Regions from separate parts of the Colwellia aquaemaris genome, predicted to be linked through region 2. Evidence: riboswitches for the same ligand, from Rfam matches in the RefSeq annotation. Region 2 holds a riboswitch; each other region holds the start of a gene.
The links. A riboswitch is a leader RNA that binds a small molecule or an ion and turns the genes downstream of it on or off. The one in region 2 is predicted to bind cobalamin.
Positions count from the first base shown of each region.

Region 1 (11,009 bases), on a different contig from region 2:
GCCTAAAGCAGCCCCTAAAGTGCAACCTAAAATGCCATTCATTAGGCCTTGAAACATAAAACTTGTCATTATGGTGCTGGGCTTTGCGCCCATGGTTTTTAATATGGCGATATCTGATTTTTTTTCATTAACTGCCATTATCAAGGTAGAAACTATATTAAAGCTGGCTACTGCAATCACTAAGACTAAAACAATAAACATCACCATACGTACCAATTGAATATCGTTAAATAAATGGCCATGGCTACGCGTCCAATCTAGCATATAAACATAAAAATCAAAGTTAAACGCTACATCTCTTACTATTTGTGGTGCAGAAAAAACATCGTTTACCGCTACTCGAATTCCCTGTACTTCATCGGGCTGGTAACCGAGTAAATCACTCGCCATCGCCAAATTAATAAAGCTTTGGCTATCATCAACTGTTCCCCCAAACTTAAATATTCCTACCACATTAGCTTGTCGCTTAATTGGTACCGGAAAGGCTTGTTGCGTTGAACCATTATTTGCTTTTTCAGGCGAAACTGGCGGTAAAAGTAATTGCACTTTATCGCCAACTTTTAGCGCTAATTTAGCGGCAATGCCTGCTCCTATTACAATACTATTTTCTTGTGATAAATTTTGCCATTTTCCCGCAGTGATATAGCGTGATATTGCTGATACTTGCTGTTCAAGCTTTACATCTACACCTCGAACTTCAATGCCTTTGAGTTCGCTACCACTTTGCATCATGCCTTGCGTTTTAATAAAAGGTGCGGCGGCAATAATATGAGGATGCTTTTGTATATGTGCGACGTTTTCAGGCCAATTATTTATGGGCTTGTTGACGGCAACAACCTCACCATGCGGCACTATTGACAATAAATGCTCTGATAAAGCTTTTTCGAAGCCGTTCATGGCTGATAGCACCACAATAAGCACCATAACACCTATGGCAATGCCTATCGTCGACGACGCTGAGATAAACGAAGAAAAACCTCGATTTTGACGGCTTCGTACGTAACGTAAGCCAATAAAGACGCTAAGCGGTTTTATCACTTACTTTTCCTCACTCTGAATCTCAGCGCGATTCACATCACTTTCAAGTGCTTTTAAATGACCGTGATCTAACCGTAATTGTCGATCCATTTTTGCCGCCAAGGTTAAATCATGCGTAACAATCACAAAACTGGTATTAACAGCTTTATTTAACTCTTGCAGCAATTGATAAATTTGTTCAGCGGTATCAAAGTCTAAATTGCCCGTTGGCTCGTCGGCTAGAATTAACGAAGGCTTAGTTACCAATGCTCTTGCAATGGCAACACGTTGTCGCTCACCACCAGATAATTCAGACGGCCGATGATGCCCTCTATGCCCTAAGCCAACTTGCTCTAACATAGCTTTAGCTTGTATCAAGGCATCTTTAGGTTTATCGCCTCGAATCAATAACGGCATAGCAACATTTTCTTCTGCGCTAAACTCCATCATTAAATGATGAAATTGGTAAATAAAACCTATATGTTGATTGCGAAATTTAGCTCTTTGTTTTTCAGATAATTGGTGAATATCGACACCATTAATAAATACTTCACCGGCGCTGGGTGTATCTAAAGCGCCAGCTAAATGCAAAAAAGTACTTTTACCACAACCTGAGCTACCAACAATGGCCACTAATTCACCCGCTTTGACGGCTAAATTCAAATTGGTTAATACAGATGTTTCTATTGAGCCTTGCTGATAAACCTTGCTTAGATTCCGACACTCCAAGCCCAACGCCATCTCTTTATTTTTCTCTACACTCATTGCATCTATTTGGCTACTTGCCTTATCTGTATTCAAAATACTTTCCATTTTTCTTGCTTTTACATTTACGGTTCTATTATTCATTTCTCAGTACCTGTGCTGGCTGAGTTTGCGCAGCTCGATATGCCGGATAAAGTGTAGCTAAAAAGCTCATTATCAAGGCAGAGCTAACAATAATAAAAATATTCGTGGCATCAAGTGCTATTGGTAGTTTCTGACCGCCACCGAGTAAGCTAACCCCTAAAAACTCAAATACGGCGTTTAAATTCAAAGTTAGGGTAACGCCTAGCAGTACACCAATTGCAACACCCCAAATGCCATTGGTTAATCCTTGTGTAATAAATATTTTAATAATGCCACTTCGATCTAAACCTAAGGTTTGTAAAATACTTATTTCCCCTTGCTTATCTATTACCACCATAACCAAAGCAGAAACTATATTAAATGCAGCTACCGCGATGATTAAACTTAACATTAACCACATCATATTTTTTTCCATGCTAACAGCCGCAAACAAGGCTCCTTGGCTTTCTTGCCAGCTAACATAATTAAAGTTGCCATAATCGAGCTTTAATTGCTTTATCGCTACTTGTGCATTAAAAGCATCATTTAAATACAACCTTAGCTGATTAACACCATCGCCTTTTTGACGATGCAATTTAGCGCCATCTTTAATATGGATATAAACCATAGACTCATCCACCTGAGAGCCAACATTAAAAATACCAACAACGTTAAAAGTGCGATGAACGGGTACACGTCCCATTGGTGTAAAAAGTGTTTTGTTAGGCAAGGTTAATCTTACGGTATCACCAAGAGAGACTTTCAAGTTGCGTGCTAAAGCTTGCCCTAAAACAATACCAAAAGGCTTATCTGATAACGCTGAAAGCTTGCCATATTCCATAGCCGTTTCTATGATATTGTGCTGTTCAAATTCAGGCATAATGCCGTGCACTAAAACTCCTTGTAATGCCGTTCTAGACTGAATTAATGCTTCACTTTCCTGATAGGGTGTTACATGTTTTACGTCCGCCATGGCGGTAATGTTTTTTTGTAGTGCTTGCCAGTTCTCCATTTTTTCTTGTGGCGCAGACATCAATATATGAGGCACTAACCCAAGAACCCGGCGCTTTTGCTCACGCTCTAAACCATCCATGACAGAAACGACGGTAATTAACGAGGCAACACCAAGCACAATTCCAATAATTGAAAAAAAAGTTATAAAGGAAACAAAGCCTTTACCATGATTACTGCGGCTATACCTTAGCCCAATATAGATACTAACGGGTTGAAACATTAATCCTTTCTTCATCTTGAATGGCAAAGCGCCAATATTAATTTCGTTGCTGAGCATACCACAGCTTTACTGTATATGAGCGACTTGTTCATTAACTTTTTCGCCGCTCTAGTGGAAACTTTACTGGGAGAAATAAAAACTGTTAATAAAACTCATGCATCAAAGACAAACAGCATTGAATTACCTTTCAATTTATCAACACAAGTTACTAGCCAATAAAAACTATCCCCGCTATTAAGCAAGTAATTAATTGCTTTTAAAATCACTACCCAACAAGCTGTAAATTATAAAATACGACTGTTGTTTAAGATTATGTAAACAAAGGTTTCATTTCACTAGTAAATTGTACTTAGAATCTTTAGTATCGGTGAGTTAATTGAAAATTATTTAAATTTGTGAGTATTAAATGAAAACTATAATAACAAGTGCAGTATGCACATCTTTGTTGTTTATTGCTGGTTGTAACAACGACACCAAAACACAAACAACAACAACTGAAGCGCCTGTCATGCAAAAAACAGCTCTAGCTTCTGGTATTGATAAAGCCAACATGGACTTAACCGTTCGCCCACAAGATAACTTTTATCGCTATGTAAACGGTGCTTGGTTAAATAACAATGAAATTCCTGGCGACAAAACCTCAATTGGTTCATTTTACGACTTACGTGATGAAGCTGATGATAATGTTAAAGCTATTATCGAAGAGCTAGCTGCCACAGAAAACTTAAAAATGGGTAGTGACGAGCAAAAAGTTGCCGATTTATTCCGTTCATTTATGAACAATGAAGCACGTGATGCAGCTGGTATTGCGCCAATTCAACCGATTTTTGACAACATTAATAACCTAAAAGATAAGAATGAATTAGCGACATTTTTTGGCGAAAATCAAAAATATGGCTTTAATAGCCCACTATATTTTTACATCAGCGTTGATGCAAAAGACTCAACTCGTTATGCAACACACGTATGGCAAAATGGTTTAGGCTTACCTGATCGTGACTACTACTTTAACGAAGCCGATCGTTTTGTGGCATTACGCGATGGCTACCTTGCCCATATTGAAAAAATGTTCGATTTAGCCGGTTTTAAAAACGGTAAAGCAGCAGCACAAACAATTATGGCGCTTGAAACTAAGTTAGCTGGTTTTCATTGGACTAAAGTTGAGTCACGTGACAGCACAAAGCGTTACAACAAATTTGACGTTGCTGATTTAAACTCTGTTACTGATGCATTCAACTGGACAGCCTACCTTGAAGCACAAGGTGCCGGAGCACAAAAAGATTTAATCATTAACCAACCTTCTTTCGTAAAAGGTTTTGGCGAAACATTCGCTGAAACATCACTTGACGATTGGAAAACATTTTTAACTTTCCACACCCTAAGCAACTTTGCTAGTTCATTAACAACCGATTTAGATAATGAAAATTTTGATTTCTATTCAAAACAATTAAGTGGCCGTAAAGAACAGCGTCCAATGTGGAAACGCGGTGTGTCGATTGTAAACCGTAACTTAGGTGAAGTAATTGGTAAAGTATACGTTGGCCGTCACTTTAAACCAGAAGCTAAAACTCGTATGACACAGCTAGTAGAAAATTTACGTGGTGCTTATGGCGCAAGTATTGATGAATTAGAGTGGATGTCTGATGAAACCAAAAAAGCAGCGCAGGTTAAACTAGCAAGCTTTGATCCTAAAATTGGTTACCCGAATAAGTGGGAAGATTACTCTAAATTAGCAATAAAAAGTGACGACTTAGTTGGTAATATAATGCGTTCAGGTGAAGTTTCTCACCAAAAAGAAGTTGCTAAGCTTGGTGGCCCAATCGATCGACAAGAATGGGGTATGACGCCGCAAACAGTGAATGCTTATTACAACCCAACTAAAAATGAAATTGTATTTCCAGCCGCGATTTTGCAACCACCATTTTTCAACCTAAATGCTGATGACGCTGTAAACTACGGTGGCATTGGCGCGGTAATTGGTCATGAAATGGGACACGGTTTTGACGACCAAGGTAGTAAATATGACGGCGAAGGTAACTTACGTAACTGGTGGACTGACGAAGATTTAGCTGCCTTTAAAGTACGCACTGATAATCTCGTTGAGCAATATAGTAACTATGCAGTATTTGATGACTTAAATGTTAACGGTGAACTAACCTTAGGCGAAAATATTGGTGACTTATCTGGTGTTACTATTGCCTACAAAGCATATAAGGCATCATTAAATGGGAAAGAAGCTGAAGTGATTGACGGTTTAACCGGTGATCAACGTTTCTTTATGGGTTATGCACAAGTATGGCGTGGCAAGATGGTTGAAAAATCATTACGTAACCGCGTGGCAACAGACCCACATTCTCCGGGTGAATTCCGCGCACTAGGTTCATTATCTAACATGCCTGAATTCTATGAAGCATTTGACGTAAAAGAAGGTGACGCTATGTATATTGCACCTGAAAAACGTGTAAAAATTTGGTAGTTGATATAATTAAATTTACCGTTATAACTTTATACAAAGGGAGCCTTATGGCTCCTTTTTTAATCTTTATTTGATCTCGCGACCAGCTAGCTTATTGGTTTTCATTGTAAAGCAAAGCACATACACGTAAAATCTAGCGAATATAAAATGATACTTTCAGCTATTATCAAAACGGTTTAACGCTGATTTATAGGGAACACGGTTTAAATCCGTGACTGTACCCGCAACTGTAAGTAACTTAAGTAGAAAAATTAAGTTATAAGTCAGGACACCTAGTATCAAACACAACTAACACATACTTAGTAGATTAACGCCGTGCGGGAATACACGAGAGTTACTAACATCACAGCCTACTGTGGCGCGCGTACCTTTAATTCCTTCTCTGTAGATATAATCACTATAAGTGAAACATATTCAAATATTTGATTTGAATTGAGGCACATCGCAGAAAATGACGCTTTTAAAAACAGTTTTTTATTATCAGAGCCAAACTGGTGTTAGCACTAAAATACTTTTTAGAAAGTTAAGCTGAACATTATGACAAACCTATTAACACTGCAGTCGGTTTCTTGGTCTGTTGGCAATCAAGCAATTTTAAGTGATATTTCATTCAACGTTAAGCAAGGCGATATTCTTGGTATTATCGGCCCAAACGGCGCAGGTAAAACTTCACTGTTAAAGTGTCTACTTAATCAATCTAATAATTGGCAAGGCAACATAAACTTAAAAAATAAAAGTATAAAGCAATATAAACCTCATCATCTTGCGCAAATTTTCGCACTGGTTGTACAAAAGTCACCACCAATATTTGACTTAAAAGTTTATGACGTAGTGCGTATGGGGCTTTTGCCCTATAAGGCTTTATTTGCCCGCGATACCGACCTTGATAAAAAAGAAATTTTGCTAGCCTTAGAGAAAGTTGGCTTAGCAACCAGTGAAAACAAATATTTCAATACGCTATCCGGTGGCGAGCAACAGCGTGTTCTTATCGCTAAAGCCTTAGTGCAAAAAGCTCAAATACTGGTGTTAGATGAGCCAACAAACCACTTAGACATATTTTATCAACATCAAATATTACAGTTAGTGAAAGCACTGAAAATAACCGTGATCATGACCATTCATGATCTAAACCTCGCCGCTCAATATTGCACACGTTTGCTGTTACTCAATAACGGGAAACTGGTATGTAATGACAAGGTTGACAATGCCTTAAACCCAACGACACTCAGCGAAGTATTTGGCTTACCTTGCTATCGTGATTACGCCTATCATGCACCAACAAATGAAAACGAGACGAGTGCAACTAGTAGTACAGTGCCTCGAGTACATTTTTATCCTGATGTCAAAACCAGTGCAAGCAAGCTAATAGGTAAAAACTAATGAATTTAATTGCCGTAGTAAAAGGTAAAAGCACTTGGGTATTTAGCAGTTTATTGGTGATCACAATATTCTCGGTTATCTCCGCCATTACCTTTGGCCCTGCCCAAATTACTAGCTTTGATATTGCGCAATGCGTAATAAGCCAATGCGCGACACCTATGCACGACATGGTGATTTGGCAAATTCGTGTACCTCGAGTATTAGTGGGCTTAGTTGCCGGAATGGGCTTGGCTTGCGCTGGCGCTATTTTGCAAAATGTTACTCGAAACCCATTAGCAGATCCTTACCTATTTGGCATTATTTCAGGTGCCGGTTTAGGGGCTACAATTGCGACACTCTTGTTGTCAGACGAACAAATGTTAGCGTTACCGTTAGCCGCTTTTCTTGGCGCTTTATTCTCTGTTGTTATTGTTTTTGGTATCGCAACACTGCTGCGAAATATGAACCATTTATTACTAACTGGCGTTGCCGTTTCATTTATGCTCGGCTCCATTAGTCATTTTATTCTTTATCTTGGTGACCCTTTCGCCACGAATCGCGTTATTTTTTGGTTAATGGGTAGCTTAACTCGTGTTGAAATGTTTCATTTTTACCTAATAAGTGCCATGGTGTTTATCACCATAATTAGTATTTTCGCATTGCATCGACATATAGACGCCCTGCTGCTAGGCGATGAAAGTGCCGCCAGCCTAGGTGTGAACGTTGATAAATTACGGCTGATCTTATTAGCCTTATGCGCAGCCGTTACCGCAACTATAGTTGCCTATTGTGGTGGTATTGGCTTTGTTGGTTTAATGATCCCACATATTGTAAGGCAATTAGTGGGCGTAACAACCATGCCACTTATTTTAGGCTCAGCCTTAGTGGGTGGTTGTTTCTTAATTTGGGTTGACGTTATTGCCCGCAGTGCACTGAGCAATGTCGAAATTCCTATTGGTATAATTACCTCAGCCATTGGTAGTATTTTCTTTTTAGCGATCATGTATCGCACTCGTAAATCAGGATAAATAGATATGACAACAGACGCAGATAAAAATCAAAAACATCAAGAGCGAATGCAACGAATTAAAGATAAAGTTGACGCACGTATTAACGCAGCACAGGAAGAGCGTGGCCTGCTGATAGTTATCACTGGTAATGGCAAAGGTAAATCAACCTCAGGTTTTGGTACCTTGACCCGAGCAGTTGGTCATGGCTACAAAGCGGCTGCATTACAGTTTATCAAAGGTGACTGGGAATGCGGCGAGCGTAATCTACTGGAGAGAAATGGTGTGGAATTTCATGTTATGGCGACAGGCTTTACTTGGAATACTCAAGACAAAGCAAAAGATATTGCCGCAGCAACCAAAGTATGGAATGAAGCTAAACGCCTATTAAAAGATGAAAGTGTTGACGTTGTATTACTAGATGAATTGACCTACATGGTATCGTACAAATACCTAGATTTAGACGAGGTTATTGAAGCCATAGTTAACCGCCCTGCTATGCAACATGTTATTATTACCGGCCGTGCTTGTCATCGCAGTATTATTGAACTAGCAGATACCGTTAGTGAAGTTCAGCCAACTAAGCATGCATTTGACAACGGCATAAAAGCACAAAAAGGCATCGACTGGTAAAGCGAGCATCTTTTGCAGCAACCCACATCACAAGGAATATGAAAACGGCATGAAATTATCTCACTATCTGCTTATCGCATTAATGAGCTTGATCTGCACCGCAAGTGCTAATGATAAAATTGATAACAATGACAAGCCTCGTATTATTGCGCTGGCACCGCACATTGTCGAAATGCTCTTTGACATTGGTGCTGGTGAGCAGATTATTGCCACCACAGAGCATGCCGACTATCCTGAGAGCGCAAAAACAATACCGAGAATTGGGAGTTCATTGCGAATTCAACTCGAGCGAGTTATCGAACTGCAGCCTGATCTAATTATTGCATGGAAAAGTGGCAACCCCAGTGATGATTTAGCCCGTATAAAGCAACTTGGTTTTAATGTTGTCTATTCTCAACCTTATACCTTTGAAGATGTAGCAAAAGAGCTACGTCTATTTGGTAAACTTTCAGGCCATGCAGAGCAAGCTGAAAAAGTAGCACAAAAATTCCTTACAGATTTAAGCGTCATTAAAAATCGCTATCAAACTAAACAACCGTTATTAGGTTTTTACGAAGTATGGTCTAGGCCACTTACGACTATTGCAAGCGGCAGCTGGCCACAACAGTTTTTAAACGTTTGTAATATTAGCAACCCATTTTATTCGGCAAATGCTAGATACCCACAAGTTAATATTGAGCAAGTACTACAAGCAAATGTCGATATTATTATTCAGCCATTATCTGAAAACCAAGTCGACAAGGAAGGCTACCCATGGCAAAAATGGCCTGTGATCCCCGCCGTTAAACATCAACAAATCATAAAATTGGATGCTGATGTTGTACATCGCATGACCACTCGTAGCTTAAATGCGCTGACCGATTTATGTGAGCAAGCAGCAAAAAGTAGAAATTACTACCAACAAAAACAGATAGATTAATCCATAACTACTGATATAACATACGCGCAAGCACTATTAGCGACAATAATATGCAACATAGTGCTTAGCTAAAGCTCTCCTCACACCGGCTTATCGCAAGCTTTGAAAATTGCTTTTATTTTACCGCTAGAATATTCTTAAGCACCTGTTAGCTATTATCTTGAAATGCTTGATGATACTCAACTTTGCCTGAAGGAGTAAACTCATCAAAATTCAAGCTCAGAAAGAACTCAGCAGGCACTCCCTCTAATATCAAAGCGTCAACCGCTTTAAAACCAAAGCGTTGATAGTATGCTGGTTCACCAAGTAGCACACAGCCTTTGGCTCCAGCCTTCTTAATAGCCTCTAAACCAGCATATATAAGTTGAGAGCCCACGCCAGAGTTTTGGTATTCTGGGCACACTGAAACTGGCGCTAATCCGTACCATGAACAATCTACGTTGTTTATCTTAACGTTCGAAAAAGCAATATGGCCTATGATTTTTTCTTTATATTCTGCCACTAGAGAAACAGATAAAGCTGAATCATCACGCAGTTGAGAAACAATAAATTGCTCTTTATGATTACTGTATTGATGCTTTTCAAAAGCAGATGAAATGATACTTTCAATTTGCTTTACATCATGACTACGCTCAGAGCGAACATTAACATCTAATAACATGTATTACCTCGATATAATCTAAAAAATTAACGAATAATATGAACTTGCCATTTAACTCATATCGATAAAAATGCACCATGAACACCTCAATTAATCATCACTGAAGAAAGGTCATATACCACTTATTAAAATCATTGGTTTTAACTTTGCCACATTTTAGCAGGCTATTCTCCTGCTTTAAGCATTTATTCACTTCTTGCAGTTGTTTGATTTTATTAATTTCTTTCTTTGTAGGAACTTTGATCATTAATTCTGTGTTGCTTTGATAGCGTGGATTGTTGTTAAACTTTCCTTCCCGATACTCTTTTCGCCAACGGAAAAGCCTGAACGGATGAATATCGAGTGCCTGAGCAACATCCTTTGATGAAATGTCGTCTCTTAAGCTTAGTTGTACTGCTTTAATTTTAAAACCGACAGAATAAAACCATGTCTTTTTAGCTTGGGTATATCTAGACATTGTAGCCTCCTCAATGTGATGAGGAGGTGTCCACGAAAGCGGGTCAAGAGCACAGTTCGTTTGAATGCCTTGTTAGCAGTTTAATCACGAAACTGCTTTTTATAATAAACCACAAAACTAACCGCAATAGCTAGTTTGAAAACGCCAAAACCAATAAATAATGGTAGATCTGAATTTAAATGAAATACACTGCCTTTCATATTGATTTCACCAGTATAAAAGTCATGAACAATGCTAAAGATAACAACTACTAGAGTGATATATGAAATGATTAATTTTAACATTTAACTCCCTTTAATTAACTCAATACTTCCGAAACTGCTAACGCCCACAATAAGGGGCTGATTAATAGTTTGCTAAAATGTGAAGCGGAGCGAAACCGAGCAAACTGTTTTTAGTCCCGCTTGATTGGCTTGTT
Region 1 covers NZ_BAAJLV010000011.1:2,466-13,474, reverse strand. The annotation lists gene lolE (lipoprotein-releasing ABC transporter permease subunit LolE) at 1-1,038, opposite strand, end outside; gene lolD (lipoprotein-releasing ABC transporter ATP-binding protein LolD) at 1,039-1,758, opposite strand; gene AC27HL_RS18560 (lipoprotein-releasing ABC transporter permease subunit) at 1,859-3,136, opposite strand; gene AC27HL_RS18555 (M13 family metallopeptidase) at 3,486-5,555, shown strand; cobalamin riboswitch at 5,696-5,843, shown strand; gene AC27HL_RS18550 (ABC transporter ATP-binding protein) at 6,093-6,935, shown strand; gene AC27HL_RS18545 (FecCD family ABC transporter permease) at 6,935-7,942, shown strand; gene cobO (cob(I)yrinic acid a,c-diamide adenosyltransferase) at 7,949-8,554, shown strand; gene AC27HL_RS18535 (cobalamin-binding protein) at 8,604-9,473, shown strand; gene AC27HL_RS18530 (GNAT family N-acetyltransferase) at 9,622-10,134, opposite strand; partial or broken gene AC27HL_RS18525 (transposase) at 10,289-10,591, opposite strand; gene AC27HL_RS18520 (hypothetical protein) at 10,672-10,875, opposite strand; gene AC27HL_RS18515 (hypothetical protein) at 10,986-11,009, opposite strand, start outside.
Region 1: another riboswitch for cobalamin. It lies ahead of AC27HL_RS18550 (ABC transporter ATP-binding protein); the one in region 2 lies ahead of AC27HL_RS07120 (TonB-dependent receptor domain-containing protein).

Region 2 (8,296 bases):
TTAATGACGACTCGCTTTTTTTTAGCTCGACACGGGCAAACACTGTGGAACCAAACACAGAGATTTCAAGGCCAGCTCGACAGCGAATTAACCGAACAAGGCAAAATTCAAGCGGCTAATATCGCCTTATCGTTACAAAACGAAAATATCGACCGCATTATTTCTTCATCATTAGGGCGTGCAGTTAAAACCGCTACTATCTGCCAAAATCGTTTAAATGTTCCTGTTGAAACTCACACCGGCTTGGCTGAACGCAACTTAGGAAAATGGCAAGGACAAAACGTAGCAACCTTTAGCCAAGATGAGGATTATCATGAGTTATTGCATCAGTTTACCCAGCTCAAACCTGCAGATGGCGAAAGCGCTGTCGACTGTGGCTCTCGGGTATACCAAGCATTAGAAAACCTTGCCGAAAAATACTCAAATAAAAACTTACTGGTGATATTTCATGGTGAAGCATTACGCTGTTTTTTAGCTAAGTTAGGCGTTAGCTCTAACAATAACGCATATGAGCTATTCGACAATGGCTGCTTGTTTACTTTAAGCTATCAGCAGCAATGCTTTCACCTTGAGAATCAGCAGGTCTCCAAATAAATATGAAAAATAGCCATTTAATTTTCATCATCATTCAGTGCTAGGTTTTGGCAATAGCAATGGATAGTCATTTAATTAGCGAAGTTATTGAAAAAATACTGATATTAGCACCTGAATTTTCACTTGCTATTACCCTGTCGCTTGCGCTTATTCTCGATAAACTACTTGGTGAAGCAAAACGTTTTCATTACTTAGTGGCTTTTGGTTACTTAGCGACAAAATTAGCAGCATTACTTAATATAAGCCTGCAAAATCCAGGCGCTTCAACACAAGTTAATGCAAATCAAAACATCTTAAAAACAAAAGCTCTTGGCACAATTGCTTGGTGTTTATTGGTGTTGCCGTTGCCGATATTATTTGTTTATTTTTTGCAGGATTTAGTTTGGTATTGGCAAATATTTATTGACGCTATAGTGCTTTATTTAGCACTGGGGTTAACCAGCTTAAAAGAACATGCGATGCAAATTTATCGACCGCTAAAATCAGGCGATTTAAAATCTGCACGGCATTTTACCGGCTACATTGTTAGCAGAGAAACTTCACAGCTTAGCGAACAAGAAATGTCACGAGCAACGGTTGAGTCTATGCTTGAAAATGGTCACGACGCCGTTATTGCATCGCTGGTTTACTATATTATTGGTGGAGCGCCTTTGGTCATTTTACATCGACTCGCCAATACGTTAGATGCGATGTGGGGCTATAAAAACGCGCGCTTTATCAATTTCGGCTATGCAAGTGCTCGATTGGACGATTTACTAGGATTCATTTCAGGAAAGTGCTGTACGCTTTTATATGCAATACAAGGACTGAAGCAAAGGCATTTCATTCAAGCAATCGCTAATGCCTATCGACAAGGTAACCAATATAAAAGTCATAATGGTGGTTGGGTAATGGCCGCTGGTGCCACGGTAATGAACAGACAACTCGGCGGCAGTGCTCATTATCATGGTAAAAAGGTTCACTCTGTCACTTTAGGTGAAGGCTGCGATGCCTCAGGCAATAAGGTTAGCAGTGAAGATATTCCAGCTAGTTTAAAGCTCGTCAGCCGAGCCAGTTTACTGCTACTTATTGCGGTATTCGTTTTTCAATTAATCATTTACTTGCAATAATCTTCAATAACTCTAGAAAACAAATTCAGTGCAGCAATAGGAAGAAAATGGCGTTAATTCATGGTGGACAGCTTCAACAAGTTGCAGAGCAATATAAAATTCCTGTGGCAGACTGGCTCGATTTATCAACAGGAATAGCACCGATAAGTTACCCTATTCCAGATATTCCCTTGCGTGCTTGGCAACAGCTACCACAACTAAGCCCAAAGTTAATCGCAACGGCAAAACAATATTATCAATGTTCAGAGCTTGTTATCACCAATGGCAGTCAGTCAATTATTAAAACTCTGCCTGAATTATATCGCCAGCAAAATATGGCAAGCCAAGATGTGTATTTGCCGGAACGTGGCTATAAAGAACATGCTCAAGCATGGAAAATGGCGGGTTTCACACTACATTTTTATCAAGAAACCTTGCCGGAAATAACAGAATTAAAGCCGAACAGTGTCGTTGTGATCATCAACCCGAATAATCCAACCGGGCAGTTTTTTCCTCGCGATATCATTAAACAATATCATCAACGATTAAAACAGCTTAATGGCTTATTGGTTGTCGATGAAGCCTTTATTGATGTGATGCCTAAAGAACAATCTTATTGCCCGCAAACCGGCGACGCACATGTTTTAGTGCTACGTTCATTTGGCAAATTTTTTGGTTTAGCTGGTATTCGTATTGGCTTTTTGGTGGCTGATAATTATTGGTGCCAAAAATTTAATGAATTGCTGGGTCCATGGCATGTCAATGGTCCTGCGCAAATTATCGCAGAAAAAGCCCTAGGTGATCATATCTGGCACAACCAGCAACGCGACAAATTACATACCTTACGTGAACAACAAGAAGCGTTATTGTGGCAGGTATTTACCTCAAAATTAGTCAGTAATATTCACGGCTGTGATTTATTTCTCACCTTAAGTTTTCATCAAGCCGACAATGCCAAAGCGCTTTATCATTTATTATGTAAACAAGGCGTTTATTGCCGACTTTCAGATGAACTAGATACGCTTAGGTTTGGTATTGCTTTAGAGCCTGAAATGGCCAGACTTAAAGCAGCATGTATCAATGCGCTGACACAGTTAAGCTCACACAGTAAGTTAACCCAATTCAGCTAAGTAGTATTCTAAAGTAACTCGGAAAAAATAAAGGCACCGAATTTGGTGCCTTTTTAACTCTAGACTAAGATAACAATCTTAATTCTGGTAAGTAATACCTACATAAAATGCACGCTCTTGCGTATTGTAAGTATTAGCCGTTTGATACTCTTTATCTAGTAAGTTTGTCACACGTGACGATAAACTTAAGTTATCCGAAATATCATAATTCAAACCTAAGTTTACTAGTTGGTAACTACTTAGTTCAACATCACCTCTATCCAAACGAGAACCAACAAATTGATACTCTACGTAAAGATCAGCAGCACTAATTGAGGTTGTAAACTTATAGTTAAACTTCTCTTTTGCACGGCGAACAAGTTGCTTCTTAGTCTGTTTATCTTCAGCATCAGTGTACGACATATTAAAGTCATGAGTTCCGCCTAACTTGTCGAAGTTCAATGCGAATTCAAGGCCATTAATTTCTGTTTCTTCAATATTATCTGCTTTACTGCCATCCCAAACAATTAAGTTATCAACATTTGAATGATAGAAATTCCAACTAACATTGATGTCGTCAAGCTTAGTTTCGAAGAATATTTCTGATGATTTAGAGAACTCAGAAACTAAGTCATCATTCCCGCCCCATGGGTAATATAAATCGTTAAATGTAGGTGCTTTAAAACCAGTTCCATGGTTTACAACAATACGGCTATCATCATTAAAAGCATATCCTAAGCCTAAGTTGTATGTATTTTCTGATTCAATATCTTCAACATTGTCATGTCTTAAGGTTGCTTCATAAGTCCACGCATTTTTTGTATATAAGGTATGAACAAATACACCTGTAGTATCGCGTTCTTCAATATCATAAGTTGTCGTACTTTTAGAAACATCATCTTGATAATGGTCAACACCAAGGTTTAACTGTAAATTTTCAGAAAGCTCACTATTGTTAACAATTGAGTACTGATTACGACGCGTTTCGAAAACACCTTGTGACTCTCCATCTCTCAGACTATCTGCGCTATCGCGGTTTTGACCAACAGAGAATACAGTCTGGTTAGCAATACCGTTAAAGTCACTTTGGTAATTTGCACGTACTAACCACGCATGATTTTTGATATCTGAACCATTATAGTAACCATCAAATTCATTATCACCACTATCGCTTGATAATAACCAGTCTAATGAAAACTCATCAGTTACTTTTTGCTGACCGCGAATGGCAACAGAAGTAAAGTCGTAACCATCATCATCTGCATCAGCGCCGTCAGATTCTGTGACATCATAACCATCACTTTGCTCTTTACTTACCGTAATCGTTGTTTGACCGTCACCATGGCTAATACCAACGCCGGCTTTGTACTTTTTATAACTATCAGTGCCAAAGCTAGCACCAGCAAAAAACTCACCATTAGATAATTGACGAGTGAAAATTTGAATAACACCACCAATTGCGTCAGATCCCCATAATGCAGCACGTGGCCCTTGCACGATTTCAATACGTTCAATCATTTCAGGAGAAATTGTACTAAAGCTTGTACCACCTGACGTTGCTGAGCTTACGCGAACACCATCAATAAGCACTAAGGTATGATCTGAGCCTGTGCCACGCATAAATATAGAACCAGTTTGCCCTTTACCGCCATTCGAGGCGACATCAATACTGGGTACTGACGATAGTAAATCTAAAACAGAAATTGGATTAGCTAATTCGATATCTTCGCGGGTAATAACCACTTGGCTAGTTAACGCATCATCAATGTTCAAACTAGAGCGTGTTGCAGTTACTGTTAATACTTCTATATCTTCCATACTTTTTTCTGCGTTCGCTGAAGCGATAAAAGATGTCGACATAGCACCGGCAATTGCCAATGATAAAAATGATTTTTTGAAAAAGTTATTTTGCTTAATGTTCATATGACCTCATTAATGATGCCCACCGCACCATATTTATTACTGCATAAACGCAGTGTGAATTAAGTAAATTCAAGTGCTCGGACTTATATAACGAAGATTTACTTACGTTATAATTACCGTTGCGGGGGCAGTGAAGGCTTCTCACCTTCTTCCCTCGAACTTACTATGTTAAACAGTAACTAAGATATTTAGTTACTGTCGCTTATTTAAATTTTTTTCATTGCTAAATCGAATACATCGACTCGCTAGTTTTATTGTTGTTAGCAACAACAACTTCAAAATGAAGACTTAACCTTTACCGCTTGGCGTATCGACACCTTGTGCAATAATGCTTTGAATTTTTTCCATATCTAAATGCTGCTGACAGATATCAGCCAAACGCTCTAACTGCGCTTCTCGGTGCTGATTGATATCGATAACGGGTTGCACTAAATCATTAATACCTAACCAGTTGAGTACTGCTTGTGTTGGCTCAGGGCAGTCAAAAAAACCATGAAGATAAGTGGCAATGATTTGCTTATCATCAGAAATACAGCCGTCAGGTGTATATTGCTTTTTGCCTAACCCATCACTTTCAATATGTAGTAGTGGTTTAGATAACGCTGGCCCTGTTGAAACACCACAATGAATTTCATAACCTGTTAACTGACAAGTTTCACCATTTAAACTCATACTCGCACTTACCTGCGTTAAGGTTTTTTCTCGCGTTAAAGTGGTATTGAAATCCAATAAGCCTAAGCCTGATATTTGTTCAACATGTGATTCAATATGCTCAGGGTCAAATATTTGTTTACCCAACATTTGATAGCCACCACAAATCCCCATAACCTTGCCGCCATAGCGCAAGTGTTGCTCAATTTCTTGCTGCCAACCTTGTTGCTTTAAAAAGGTTAAATCAGACGTGACATTTTTACTGCCTGGAATAATAATTAAATCAGCACCATGTAACGACTGACCAATTCGAATGTATTGTAAGTCAATATTGGGCTGTAAACGTAATGAGTCAAAATCGGTATGGTTGCTCATATGTGGCAGCAAAGGTACAAAAATTTTAACCTTAGCTTGTGTGACTTTATTATCTAACGCTACGGCATCTTCGGCGTCTAACGCTAAGTCATGTAAATAGGGCAACACGCCTAATACAGGTTTTCCTGTTCGCTGTTCAAGCCAATCTAAGCCAGATTCTAATAACTTAATATCACCACGAAAACGGTTGATGATAAAACCTTTAACTCTTGCTTGTTCTGATTCTGACAATAATTCAAGCGTACCCACTAAGTGCGCAAAAACGCCACCGCGGTCAATATCAGCCACTAATAAAACTGGACAATCTACTTTTTCGGCATAGCCCATATTGGCAATATCATGAGCGCGTAAGTTAATTTCTGCTGGGCTACCGGCCCCTTCCACTAACAGCACATCATGATCATTTGCCAATCGCTGATGTGACTCAACCACCGCTTGCATCGCTACTTTTTTGTAGTCGTGATACTTACCCGCTTCCATGTTCGATAAAGCTTTGCCGTGAACAATCACTTGCGCGCCAGTGTCACTGTTAGGTTTTAGTAAAATAGGGTTGAAATCAACTCGTGCTTCAACTTTCGCGGCAATCGCTTGTAATGCTTGTGCTCGACCAATTTCACCACCATCTTTCGTTACCGCGCTATTTAACGCCATATTTTGTGGTTTAAATGGCGCAACATTAATACCAGCATTAACGAGAACCCGACATAATCCAGCAACTAAGGTGCTTTTTCCTGCATCAGAAGTGGTGCCTTGCACCATCAATGTTTTCACGATTTATCCTTAACAGCTTTTGGCGACTTTAATGATAAAGGCAAACCTGCCATCACAAATTCAACATTATCAGCAAGGCTTGCAATGGCTTGATGTAACCAGCCCGCTTGATCAACAAACTGGCGTGATAATTCGCCCATAGGCACTATGCCATGACCCACTTCATTGCTGACTAAAATGATTTCAACACGTTTATTTTTATTGCTCGAACAAAGTTTTATGCTTTCTAATTGTGTCAAAAATTGCTGCTTTTCTTTTTGCCAATAATCAAGATTACATTCTGAGGTATGACCCGCTTCAACATTGGGCTTACATAAACTATTACTGAGCCACAGTGTTAAACAATCGACCAATATGCAGATATCTTGCTGACAACTTTCAATAACTAAATCTATGGTTTTGCCTAGCAATAATGGCGACTCTACTAGTTGCCAATGTTCAGGACGGTCAGCTTGATGTTGCGCAATGCGTTGCTGCATTTCACTATCTAATGCCTGCGCTGTTGCGATATAAATTACTGGTAGGTTTGATGACTTAGCATAACTTTCGGCTAAAGAACTTTTACCAGAACGAGCGCCGCCTAAAATAAGCTGTATCTTATTCATCAACTCGCCCCTGTCAGTGACAATAAAGCAATATAAACAACGACTTCCGAAAGCTGCTGCGCTGCGCCTAAACAATCTCCGGTGTAGCCGCCTAGTTGTTTAGTGAACCAGCGTTTTAAACACCAGCGAGTAATGAGCAAAATAGCCACTAATTGCCAAGCCATGCTAAATGATAAAGTAAAGGCAATAACCACAGCGCCTGTTGCCAGCAAAATTAAATAACTATTGCTTGATAACACTTGTGCTAAGGGCTTAACTTTTGATGTTGCATCTTCGCTGACATAAGGCATATCAGCAATTAAACTGGTTGCTACAACACGGCTTAAACAATGCCCTAGTAATAGAACCGATAATATATTCAGTGCTTCTACAGATAAAAGCTCGTTGTTATTAGCGTTGCCAACAAGAGCGACTAAAGCTTGATACTTAACCATTAAAATGAAAAATAATGCCGCTGCACCGTAAGTGCCTAAACGACTATCTTTCATGATATTAAGCTTGTTTTCGACCGTCCAACCGCCGCCGAAGCCATCCCATACATCAGCCCAACCGTCTTCATGAAAAGCGCCTGTGAGCAATACACTGCAAAACATTGAAATTAAAAGTGCGATCTCGACAGGTAATAACATTGCACTAAGATAAAAAGCTACGGCTGAACAGCCGCCAATTAACACGCCAACTAAAGCAAAATAGCGACTAGCTTGATTAAGCATACTGGCGGTAACATCAACTTTTAGTTTCACTGGTATACGGGTGAAAAAGCTTATCGCTAATAGTATTAGGTGCCATTGCTCGCGTAGCATGCTTTGCTTAAGTAACATCAGTTACCTCAGCATCGGCAAAGCTCGCCATGTCATTATAAAACCCAACAGCGGCTTGAAGCATTGGCAGTGCTAATGCTGCGCCAGTGCCCTCTCCTAAACGTAAACCTAAGTTTAATAACGGTTTAACCGCTAACCATTGCAACATTTTTTGATGGCCTTGCTCGCCTGAGCAGTGAGCAAAGACCATATAACCTTTTACATTCGCGTTTAATTCAATTGCTAACATGGCAGCTGCAGTACAAATAAAGCCATCTACAATAATCAACATTTTGCTTTCTGCTGCCGCTAACATAGCGGCAGTCATTTGTACTACTTCAAAGCCACCTAAACAGCGTAAAATAGCTTTCGCGTCCGTT
Region 2 covers NZ_BAAJLV010000002.1:180,540-188,835, reverse strand. The annotation lists gene AC27HL_RS07135 (histidine phosphatase family protein) at 4-594, shown strand; gene AC27HL_RS07130 (cobalamin biosynthesis protein CobD/CbiB) at 654-1,703, shown strand; gene cobD (threonine-phosphate decarboxylase CobD) at 1,751-2,812, shown strand; gene AC27HL_RS07120 (TonB-dependent receptor domain-containing protein) at 2,891-4,714, opposite strand; cobalamin riboswitch at 4,766-4,919, opposite strand; gene AC27HL_RS07115 (cobyric acid synthase) at 5,003-6,511, opposite strand; gene cobU (bifunctional adenosylcobinamide kinase/adenosylcobinamide-phosphate guanylyltransferase) at 6,508-7,116, opposite strand; gene AC27HL_RS07105 (adenosylcobinamide-GDP ribazoletransferase) at 7,116-7,937, opposite strand; gene cobT (nicotinate-nucleotide--dimethylbenzimidazole phosphoribosyltransferase) at 7,927-8,296, opposite strand, start outside.

Region 3 (11,009 bases), on a different contig from region 2:
AGTTTGGTTTTCAGATAAGAAGCTTTCGATACGAGCTGAAAGCCTCTCTATATCAACCAATCTACCATTAAACTTTAGCTGGCCAGTTTCCGCTATTTGCACTACGACCGTTGGCGCATTGTTTTCTGAAGGACTATTTTTAGCCTTTGGTCTATTTACTAATAGTCCCTCTTCTTTGAGAAAAGAGGTAGTGACAATAAAGAATATTAGTAAGATGAAGACAATATCTAGCATTGGTGTCATATCTACTTCAGCTTCTCGTTCACCGTTTAAACTTTTTCTACGTGTCATTTAGCTCTCCTTTATTCATTTATTTGTTTGAAAACTATTCGTATTTAATATGTACGAGAGTTTACGTAGTTTCAAGTTTTATTTACGAATTTGTTCGTATTATAGGTTTGAATAAATGAAAATTTTTTTTCGGAGCAGAGTTTTATTAAGAAAGCGTACGATAATAGAGTGTGGTTGTTAACGATGAATTGAGTAAAAAAAATCCAGCCGAAGCTGGATTTTTAATACTTTGATGTTTGTTGCTTATTCAACAATATCCATTTCTTCGATTAAGTTTGTTGCACCATCAATATATTCCATTACCCATAGCATGTATTTAATATCAACATGAATAGAGCGATTTAGTTTGGTGTCATAATCCCAATCTCCGATAATACTTTCGTAAACACCATCGAATACTAGACCAACAAATTCTGCTTTGTCGTTTAGTGTTGGAGAGCCCGAGTTACCACCTGTGATATCTAGTGTGCCTAAATAGTTCACTGGTACACTGTTAAGATCTTTCTTTACGTAGTCTCCATAGTGCTTGTTTTTAATCAACTCTAATTGCTTTTTAGGGGCATCAAAAGGTGCAATGCCTGTGTCTTTTCTGGTTATACCTTCAAGCGTGGTAAATGGCGTTGCTACTAAGCCATCTTGTGGTGAGTAACCTTTTACGTTGCCATAAGTTACGCGCAGAGTGCTGTTTGCATCAGCATAAACGGGTAAGTCTTTTGAATTAAAGTAGGCAATCAATGCTTCCATATATTTAGGACGATATGACTGAATATTACCTGATAATTCTTCTCCGGCTTCTTCTAACCGCTTGCGTTCATCAGCTGTTGCGACGGCTAATTGAATAAATGGGTCATCACTATTTTTAAAGTCATCAGCTGATTTACTCATCCAAGCTAGGCGAGTTGCTTGCTCATTTAACTTTGTTTTAGCGTACATTTTTCCAAGCTTGTTTTTGAATTGTTGCTGATCAAAATTTTTGTCTAACCCAAAAAAACTGTCTAATGATTTAAGTCGCTGTGCTTTTGGCAGTGCTACGTAGTGTTTGAACATGGCTAGCACAATCTTTTGATCTATTTCAGCATCATAACGACGATTTACCGCTTTCATGCTTTGTTCAAATCGAGCAATGTCACGCTCTTGATAGCCGCGTTTTCGTTCGATGTTCGGCTTAGTGTTTTCTTGTGACAAGCGATATAAACGATTAGCTGTGCTTAACATTTTTCCGTAATTCAAATAGCCTAGAATTAAATCTCTAGCCTGTGTTTCTTGATCTTTTTGAATTAACTTGTTTAAGCCTTTTAAGGCATTGCCGTATTTGCTTTTACGTGCCTTAGTTTCGTTGATCCAAGCGCTAAGCTCAGTTTCTAAAGACTTTTTACGTATCAGTGTTGTGCCTTTGTTATAGCTTTCAATCATGCTGCCATAGTTTTTTGCATAGTTAGCTAAGCTCGCTAGTGTGCTCTCGTACTTAATACGAGCATCACTGCCAACAGCTGAGTAGTCATGAATTAAATCTATTATCTCTTCACGATAAGCTTTAGCTTGTGGGTAAACCCAAGTGAACTGATTTTCTACTTCCAATGCTGTGCGGTATCGGTTTGTTCGTCCTGGATAACCAAGCACCATAATATAGTCATCTTCATCAACACTGCTTTTGTTAACTTTTAAGTGGTGTTTCGGCTCGTATGGTACGTTGTCTTCACTGTAGTCAGCGGGTTGACCATCTTTACCAACATAGGCGCGGTAAAAACCATAATCACCGGTGTGACGTGGCCACATCCAGTTATCAATATCACCGCCATATTTACCAACGCTACTGGCTGGAGCATGCACTAAACGTACGTCTCGAATAGTAAGTTGTTTAAAAAGGTAATACTCTAAACCTCCGTGAAAATTAACAACACTACAACGATATTTGCTATCACTTTCACATTCAGCTACTAAAGATTTAGAGCTTTTATCTATGCTTTTATAACGCTGTGCACCTGACATGTTTTCAGTCAACGCTGCGTTAATGATATCGGTAACAGGGGTTATTTCTTCTGTTACATAAATTCTACTGCCAGGAGTTGCCGGTAGCTCTTCATTAAATGATTTTGCTAAAAAACCATTTTTAAGCAGGTTATTTTCTTCAGTTGAGTTGTATTGAACTGAGCCATAAACACAGTGATGGTTGGTTGCAACTAAGCCTTTATCAGAAACAAAAGAAGCTGTACAGCCACCTAAGCTAACAATTGCGCCCATTGGAAAACTTGTTAAGTTGGTAAGACTATTTGGGTCTAACTTTAATCCAGCTTCTACAAGCTTATTAGCAATACTTGGTAATTGATGTGGTTGCCACATGCCTTCATCAGCTAATGTTGCCGTAGATGCTAAAGCAAAACACAGCGAAGCAAATTTTTTCATTTTATTATTCTCAAAAAGTAAATTTAAATCATGCGGCAGTTTGCGGTATCGAATTAGGATAGTCAAAAAAAAGCAGTAATTTACCTGCGCAATATCAAGTCATTAGTATTTGTTTGTTGTAAACTATGCGAAGAGTTTCGTAGTGATAAAAACATTAAAATTTCCACTCATTATTGAACTAAAGCCTAATTTTAATTGAAAATTAACTGCATAATACTTGTTGTAGTGTAATTGTTTATATATTCTAAAATAGTTAGGTAACAAAATGTTTACAAATATGCGTGCTGCTGGCTCATTATTTGTTGTAAATAATAAAAATAAAGAGATTCTTGAGGAGGTTTTGTGCTTATTAAAGATAATTTTGATGAAGCATTAAAGATCAGCGAATCAGTCAATGAGTTTTTATCTCATTATCAAATTCCACCTAGCCCTGTTAACTACTCTGTGGTTTATCTTCATATCAGTAAACGCAATGAGAAATTGTCGGCTGAATTAGAAAAGCATGTCGAAACCTATCATGAGGTTGATTTAACTTTTATTGAGGGGTTGTTTGAAAAGTATATTTCAAACTCTCATGCGATAGATAAGCAAATATTAGATCCTATCGAAAAATCGTTAACCACAACGTTAGAGAAAATTAATGCCCAAGTTGATAGCGATAAAGTCGTCGCGTCAAATTTGAAAAAAGCAGAAAAAGCACTTTCTAAGCACGAATATCATAAATCCATGCAAAACATTGTAGCATTTTTGATGAGTAGCATTACCACTTCTCAGCAACAGCACAATGATCTGTCTTTGGAATTAACCCACGCTTGTGGCGAGGTTAGTTTTTTGAAAGCTAAGCTTGAAGCTGCACGGCATGAAGCCATTGTTGATTCTTTGACCGGACTGTTTAATCGACGTGGCTGTGATGTGAAATTGCAAGAGTTGGATATAGAGGAAGTACATTCGACCTTGGCCATTGATATTGACCATTTTAAGAACATTAATGATCAATTTGGCCACTTTATCGGCGATAAAGTGATTCAGCGTATTGCTAAAGTCATTAAAACAACCATTTCAGATAAAGATATTGCTGTGAGATTTGGTGGTGAAGAGTTCGTGGTGGTGATGGTTAATAAAACCATGACACAAGCACATGAAATAGCCGAAAAAATAAGGCTTTCTATAGCGTCTCTAAAATTAATGCAACGAGACTCTAAAGCGTATTTACCCAAAATATCAGTGTCTATTGGAATTGCTGAGCGACAAGATGAATTGAATTGGACGGCATTATTTGAACAAGCGGATATCGCTTTATATCAAGCAAAAAATACGGGTAGAAATAAAAGCGTTTGTTTGTAAACGCTTTTATATTTACTGGTATGATTTAGGTACAGTTTTATAGCTTAAATAAGCTAGGAAAACGCTTGTCAGCTTGCAGTTGCGAAACCAATGATGATTGTTCTTTGGTTTCCGCCTTCTTTCCATAAGAGTCAAAACTAACTAAATCTTCAACCGGACTTCTTGCTAGCCAATTTGCCGACTCTAACTCAGGTTTATCTTTAAAGTGGCTAACATAGCCTAAGCATAAGTACGCTATTGGAACGACGTTGTCTGGTAAGGCAAGGGTACTTTTTAATGCCTCATGATGCAAAATAGACACCCAGCCAACACCGACGCCTTCAGCTCTTGCTGCAAGCCAAAAGTTTTGCACAGCGCAAACCGAACTATATAAATCCATTTCTTTCATATGTGTTCGTCCAATAACTGTTTTTCCTGTTCTTTCTCGATCACAGGTAATACAGATATTAATTGGCGATTCTATTATTCCCTCAAGCTTTAAGTTTTTATATGTTTGTTGTTTGCTAGGTTCAAACATAGTTTCTGCTTCATTATGTGCCTGTGCAAAGCTTTGATGAATTTGCTTTTTAACATCATGAGATTGAATAATAATAAAATCCCATGGCTGCATAAAGCCAACAGAAGGCGCATGGTGTGCGGCATAAATTATTCTACTTAGTGTCTCATTAGGGATCGCTTTTGGTAAAAATTGACCACGTACGTCACGGCGATTAAATATTGCTTTATAGAGTCCCTGTTGATCTGCTGCACTAAAGCAGTGCTGTGATTGAGTGCTATTGCTATGTTTTTTAGTTGCATCTTGTTTTGTTAAATCCAAAATATTCCCCTTGATGGATTTAAAGCGATCGGCCTTTCGCTTGGAGTTGACTATTAGGCAGGTCTTCTGACTAAAACATTATTGTATCGGGCAATAGATACAAAGCTGCTTGATGCCTTCCCAGTAAAAATTACCAGTGGCTTATGAACAAGCATAAATGTCATTACAGCGTTGGGCACGTATTGGAGTTTCACCAATTTCCCTATTCTCTTGACGCTAAAGATTGAGAGTCAAGCACCTAAAAGTAGTTTGCAGCACTATAGCAAAGGTAGAAGTGTTTACACAGAATAAAGTTGTAGTTGTTTAGTGCTTAGTTACGTGAAGTAGGATTTTGAAGGAGACAAAAAAAGGGGAAGTACTTTAGTACTTCCCCTAATTACAACACTAGTTGGGAATCTAGCTTAACTCTATGGGTTATATGTTACGTCTAAGCTTACACCACTTGCAGCTTGATAGCCGTAGATACCGATATGCCATGTATCTGCAGCAGGGTTAGTAAACGGACATGACTCTGTATTACCACTTTTATACGGACGACAGTCGTAAGTTGATGATGTTGGTTGTGCTCCTCGACGAATGTACATATCAGCATCACCTGTGCCACCACTCATGTTGAAATCAAGAGTCGCCATACCTGCTGGTACGTCAATTGTGTAATAAGTCCATGCACGACGAGCAACACTAATGTCAGTTACTGAAGCGCTGCCACCAGTAGCTCCGCCGCCACCGCCAGTTGAACCTTCAGTATAACTACCTGTTAGGTTAACGCCAGTAAATGCTGAGTAACCAATCACTTTCACATGATATGTTCCAGCTTGTGCAGTAGCAATTGGACAAGACTCTGTATTACCACCTTTGTATGGACGACAATCATAACTTGATGTTGTTGGGGCTGAACCAAACTTAACATAAAGGTCAGCATCACCTGTGCCACCTGCCATATCGAAGCTCAGGCCAGTTGCTCCAGCAGGAACTTCCATCGTAAAGCTTAACTCTTCAGATTTAGCACCAGCCAAATTTGTTTTAGCAACACCATTTTCTAATACATTGCCACCTGCAGGTGGTGGAGTTACTGTACTACAACTTGCTGCAAGTGCATCAGATGCAGCTTTTGCTTGCACTAAACCGTAACCTGTTTTGTCATCACGACCTGCTACATCTAAGTCAATTGCTGTAGATTTTAATGCGTTACGAACTTGAGTCGCGGTACAATCTGGGTTGTTGCTCCATACTAATGCCGCAACACCAGCTACATGTGGAGTCGCCATTGAAGTACCGTTGTAGTATGCGTAATCTTGGCCACCAACAACATTTAAATTAGCATTCGTACCTAGTTGTCCCATAAGTTGCAAACCTAGTTCACGGTTTACAGAAACAGTTGGCACTGTTACGTCAGAGTTAGCATCTACTAAAAATGGGTTTTGTAGGCCTGGACGAGCGCTATTACTATAAACAATAACACCTGATGCACCGGCATCGGCACACGCTTTAGCTGGATTAATTTCAGGGTAGTTGCTACCTTTTTGGTTATCATTACGTTCAGCTAAACAAATGTTTCCTGAAACGTTTGAACAGCTATAGCTGCTTCCTGAAATAGTACAAGCGGCTAATACACCATTTGCAGAGCTGTCTACGTTACTAACAGTAAAGCTACCACCACTTTGAATGTAGTGAGTTTGTGGTACAACTTCATCGTTACCGTAAGTTGTTGAACCTAAAGTGATATAGCCTAAACGACCATCACCAGCAACTGTTGATAGAATTGCTTCACCTGGTGCTGAAATTTCAACTTGAGGTGTGTACTGAGAGAACTCAGCATGTTGGCGACCTTGGTCAAGTGCACCTACCGCCATTACTGAATCGTAAGAAGCAGGGTAAGAAAGGGTAGCATCACCATCGTTACCTGAAGCGGCGATTAGTAAAACACCTGCGTCAGCTGCTGCTTGTAAAGAGTTACGTTCTGCGTTGCTTGAACCAGCGCCACCTAAACTCATATTGATGACTTTAGCGCCGTTGTTTACACATGTATCCACAGCATCAACTAATTCACCTGTGTAACCCCAGCCAGCTTCGTTAAACACTTTTACAATATGAAGGTTTACATTAGTGTTTGGCATAATACCAACAACACCTTCAGAGTTGTTAACCGCGGCAATAGTACCTGCTACGTGAGTACCGTGAGAACCACCATTTTGATACCAGTTGCCTGTACCTGAGTTATTGGTACCTGTTGCATTGTTGGCATTTAAATCTGGGTTGGCGCGCTCATAACCTGAATCGATAATACATACGGTCATGTTGGCAGCGTCATTATCTGAAATAAGGTCAGATTGTGTATCTGCGATACCCCAAGGTTGGTTTTGCGCCATTAAATAACGCTTATAATCAGGTTCTGCAAATTCAACGTCGGCGTGGCTATTAAGTTCCATCACCATAGCTTTTACGTCGTTAATGTGTTTTTGCTTGCCTAAAGAGATTACGTGACGGCCATTTTTTAGTTTCTTTAGGTGTTTTAAACTATGACCAGCTTTTTTCGCTAATCCTGCAGGCATAGCTTTTTCCGAAGAAAAGTTGCTTAATGCTTGTGCTTCAAAACCACTTTTGTATTTAACAATAATGCGGTCAGTAAAGTCGTGACTCTGGAATTTTTGACTTTCGCGCCATTGGCTAAAGTCTGTATTTACAGCAGTCATAGTATTGGCATTTACAGGTACAGTTTGTAATTCTGCTGCTTGGAATGTTTGAGCGTTAGCAGTTGCAGCAATAACTGACAATGTTATAGCGCTTAAGCTTGCTTTTGGTATATTTCTCATTGATGAGTCTCTCCGGTTATTGCGCTGAATGCTTTGTTTACTTTGTAGCATCGGACGCATTATTTTTATTAGTTGGCAATTAATCACCTCATTCATCATGCCCTTTAAAGCATATGTGGAATAGCAATAACAAGACGTTAATTAGTAATATTCCGACAATAAAATAAAATTTAAAATTTATAAGTTTTTGTTTTTTATTGTTGTTTTTATTTGTTGTCGTTTTTTTATGAAAAAATGTCGGGTATTTACTAGGGGGCTTTTACTTAACTGTTAGTATCAAAATACGTTCAAGGGATATCCCCTGAATAACATAATTATAAAAGTCGAATGTTCGTATTCGAATACACTATAGAGACACCTGGAGCATCTATGAAAATTTCTAAATTTACAAATTCTATAATTGCTATTGCAGTAACTTCTGCATTTTCTGCACACGCAGCTGATGATAGGTACATCATCAAAGTCGACGAAAGTAAAAAAGGAATTGTTAAAGCGTTAGCTAAAAAGTTAAACGCCGAATTAAAAGTAGATGGTAATGGTTTTATTGCTGCATCTTTTAAAGGAAAGTCTTTAGATGAAGTAAAGGGCTTAATGAATAACCCACATGTTCAATTAATTGAAGCGGATCAAAAACGTAAATTAATGTCAGCATTTAGTGATGATTCTGGTAATCCAATGTTAGAGCAATTAACGCCTTACTCTGTATATCAATCTCAAGCTGATCAAGTGGCATTTAATGCAAATGCGGGTATGAAAGTTTGTGTCATTGATTCTGGCTTAGACCGTTCAAACCCAGATTTTGTTTGGAATAATATTACTGGTGATAACGACTCTGGTACAGGAAACTGGGATGAGCATGGTGGCCCTCATGGTACACATGTTGCGGGTACTATTGGTGCCGCAGATAACAACATTGGTGTTGTAGGTATGGCACCAGGTGTTGATATGCACATTGTGAAGGTTTTTAATGCTGATGGTTGGGGCTATTCTTCTGATTTAGCGCATGCTGCTGACAAATGTACACAAGCTGGTGCCAATATTATCAGTATGAGTTTAGGTGGTGGCGGTGCTAACAGCACTGAAGAAAATGCCTTTAAAGCATTTACGGAGGCTGGCGGCTTAGTGGTTGCAGCAGCAGGTAACGATGGCAACAATGTGCGCTCTTACCCAGCGGGCTACTCATCAGTGATGATGGTAGGTGGTAATGACAATAACAATGGTCGCTACACTGAGTCTCAGTATCCAAGCTGTACAGTAACAACAGGTAGAGGCAAAAAGCAAACAACAACGACAGATGAAACAGTTTGTGTTGAGATAACAGCAGGCGGTGTTGATGTCTTATCAACTTATCCTGCAGATATGGCGACAAACTCTATTGTAAGCGCAGACGGCCAAGCTTTTGCTTCGTCAGCAATGGAAAATGCAGGTAATGCAAGTGGTAGTACTTATTACATGGGGACTGCTGAAGCAACCGATAGTGGAGCCAATGGCAATATTTGTATCATCGACCGTGGTGCAATTTCATTTCACGATAAAGTGCTAAATTGTGAAAATTCAGGCGGTATTGGTGCGATTATCATTAATAATGAAGCTGGCATGTTATACGCAACATTAGGTGATACTAATTCAACATCTATTCCTGCAGCGGGGGCAGCTTTTGAAGATCGTGCCGCTTTACTTGCAGCTTCATCTGCCGATGTATCAATTGGTACCAGTGATTACGGTTTAATGACGGGGACTTCAATGGCAACTCCTGCTGTATCAGGCATTGCTGCATTAGTATGGTCGAATCACAATAACTGTACCGGCACAGAAATTCGCGAAGCATTAAAAGCTACTGCGATGGATAGTGGCGCAACTGGCCATGATGTTTACTTTGGGCACGGTATTGCTCAAGCTAAAGCTGCAAATGATTATTTAACCGCTAACGGTTGTGATGGCGGTGTAACTCCTCCACCAAGTGGAGATATTAGTTTAACAACTAATGGTTACCGTGCTAAAGGTAAAAACAAAGTTGATTTGTCTTGGTCTGGTGCATCAACTAGTAGTGTCGATATATATCGAAATGGCACGTTAAGAACGACCACTTCAAATGATGGTGCATATACCGATAGTTTTAGAACATCTGGTTCATTTACTTATAAAGTTTGTGACCAAGGTACTGATAACTGTTCTGATGAATCAAGTGTGTCATTCTAAGTAAATAAATGTAAGTTATTAAAATATCCAGCTTTTCCTGAGCTGGATATTTTTGCATTTTTGTGCTTGTAAAAAAAACGTAAATATAGAGTTAAAAGTCGTTCAGTGGTGTGATAGTGTTTACTTGTAGTTTTAAAAGTTTAATGCTTTTAAAAAGTGATATTAATAAGGTTTTGAACTTTGTTAATTGTTGTAAAACATATGAAGTTACTCACCCTAATGTTTTAAAAATAATTAGAAAATGTAATGGGCAAAAGGGGATAAAAATGTTGTTCACTTCGAATAAAAGCCAAGTAAAGCTTATATCTGTTCTAGGAGGGGTATTTGCTATTGCGTTGTTAATAGGCTTTAAATCTTCCGCTGAAAATAATAGCAAAGCACAGTCGTATATTATAAGCGCAAAAAACTTCTTATTACTAAAAAGTAACTTAAAGGAGGTAGGCGCAACTCCAACACATGAATTAAAAATTATAGATTCTTTTGCAGTTGAATTAACTGCTGAGCAATTGAAGTCTCTGCAAGAGAAACAAAAAATTAAAGTATCAACCAATCATAAAGTTGAGTTAAGCGGATTAGGCATAGGACAACGCCGATGGCAGCCAAAATCTGTGGTAACAGAACAAGTAGATGCAACATACGTTCATCGCACTGGTAATTATGGCGGTGGAGTTACTATTGGCTTTTTAGATACCGGTTTAGATCAATTACCAGGTATGTCGGTAGATTTAAACGGCAGAGATAAAGCATGGGGTACATACGATGCAATAAATGATACCGTTAGTAACTATGATGATGAAGCAAGCGGTCACGGTACCCATGTTGCAAGTATTGCTACTAATAGTGACTTTGATGTGCATGGCCAAATTTATGGTGTTGCACCGAATGCTGCGCATGTCGGTATTAAGGCATTCGATGCTGAAGGTAAAGCAACTTACGCTGATGTAATTCGTGGTATTGACTGGGCATTACAAGTTAAAGACCAAATTAATTTAAGAGTGCTAAATATGTCGTTTAGCGGCCCTGTTCGGTCAAACTATTGGGATGATCCATTGAACCGTGCTGTTATGAAGGCATGGCAAGCAGGTGTTGTTGTGGTTGCATCCGCTGGCAATAAAGGTTCTGGCCCTATGACAATAGGCGTA
Region 3 covers NZ_BAAJLV010000003.1:235-11,243, forward strand. The annotation lists gene AC27HL_RS09590 (ExbD/TolR family protein) at 1-291, opposite strand, end outside; gene AC27HL_RS09595 (S46 family peptidase) at 535-2,694, opposite strand; gene AC27HL_RS09600 (GGDEF domain-containing protein) at 3,037-4,038, shown strand; gene bluB (5,6-dimethylbenzimidazole synthase) at 4,076-4,855, opposite strand; cobalamin riboswitch at 4,895-5,112, opposite strand; gene AC27HL_RS09610 (S8 family serine peptidase) at 5,263-7,668, opposite strand; gene AC27HL_RS09615 (S8 family serine peptidase) at 8,038-9,867, shown strand; gene AC27HL_RS09620 (S8 family peptidase) at 10,134-11,009, shown strand, end outside.
Region 3: another riboswitch for cobalamin. It lies ahead of bluB (5,6-dimethylbenzimidazole synthase); the one in region 2 lies ahead of AC27HL_RS07120 (TonB-dependent receptor domain-containing protein).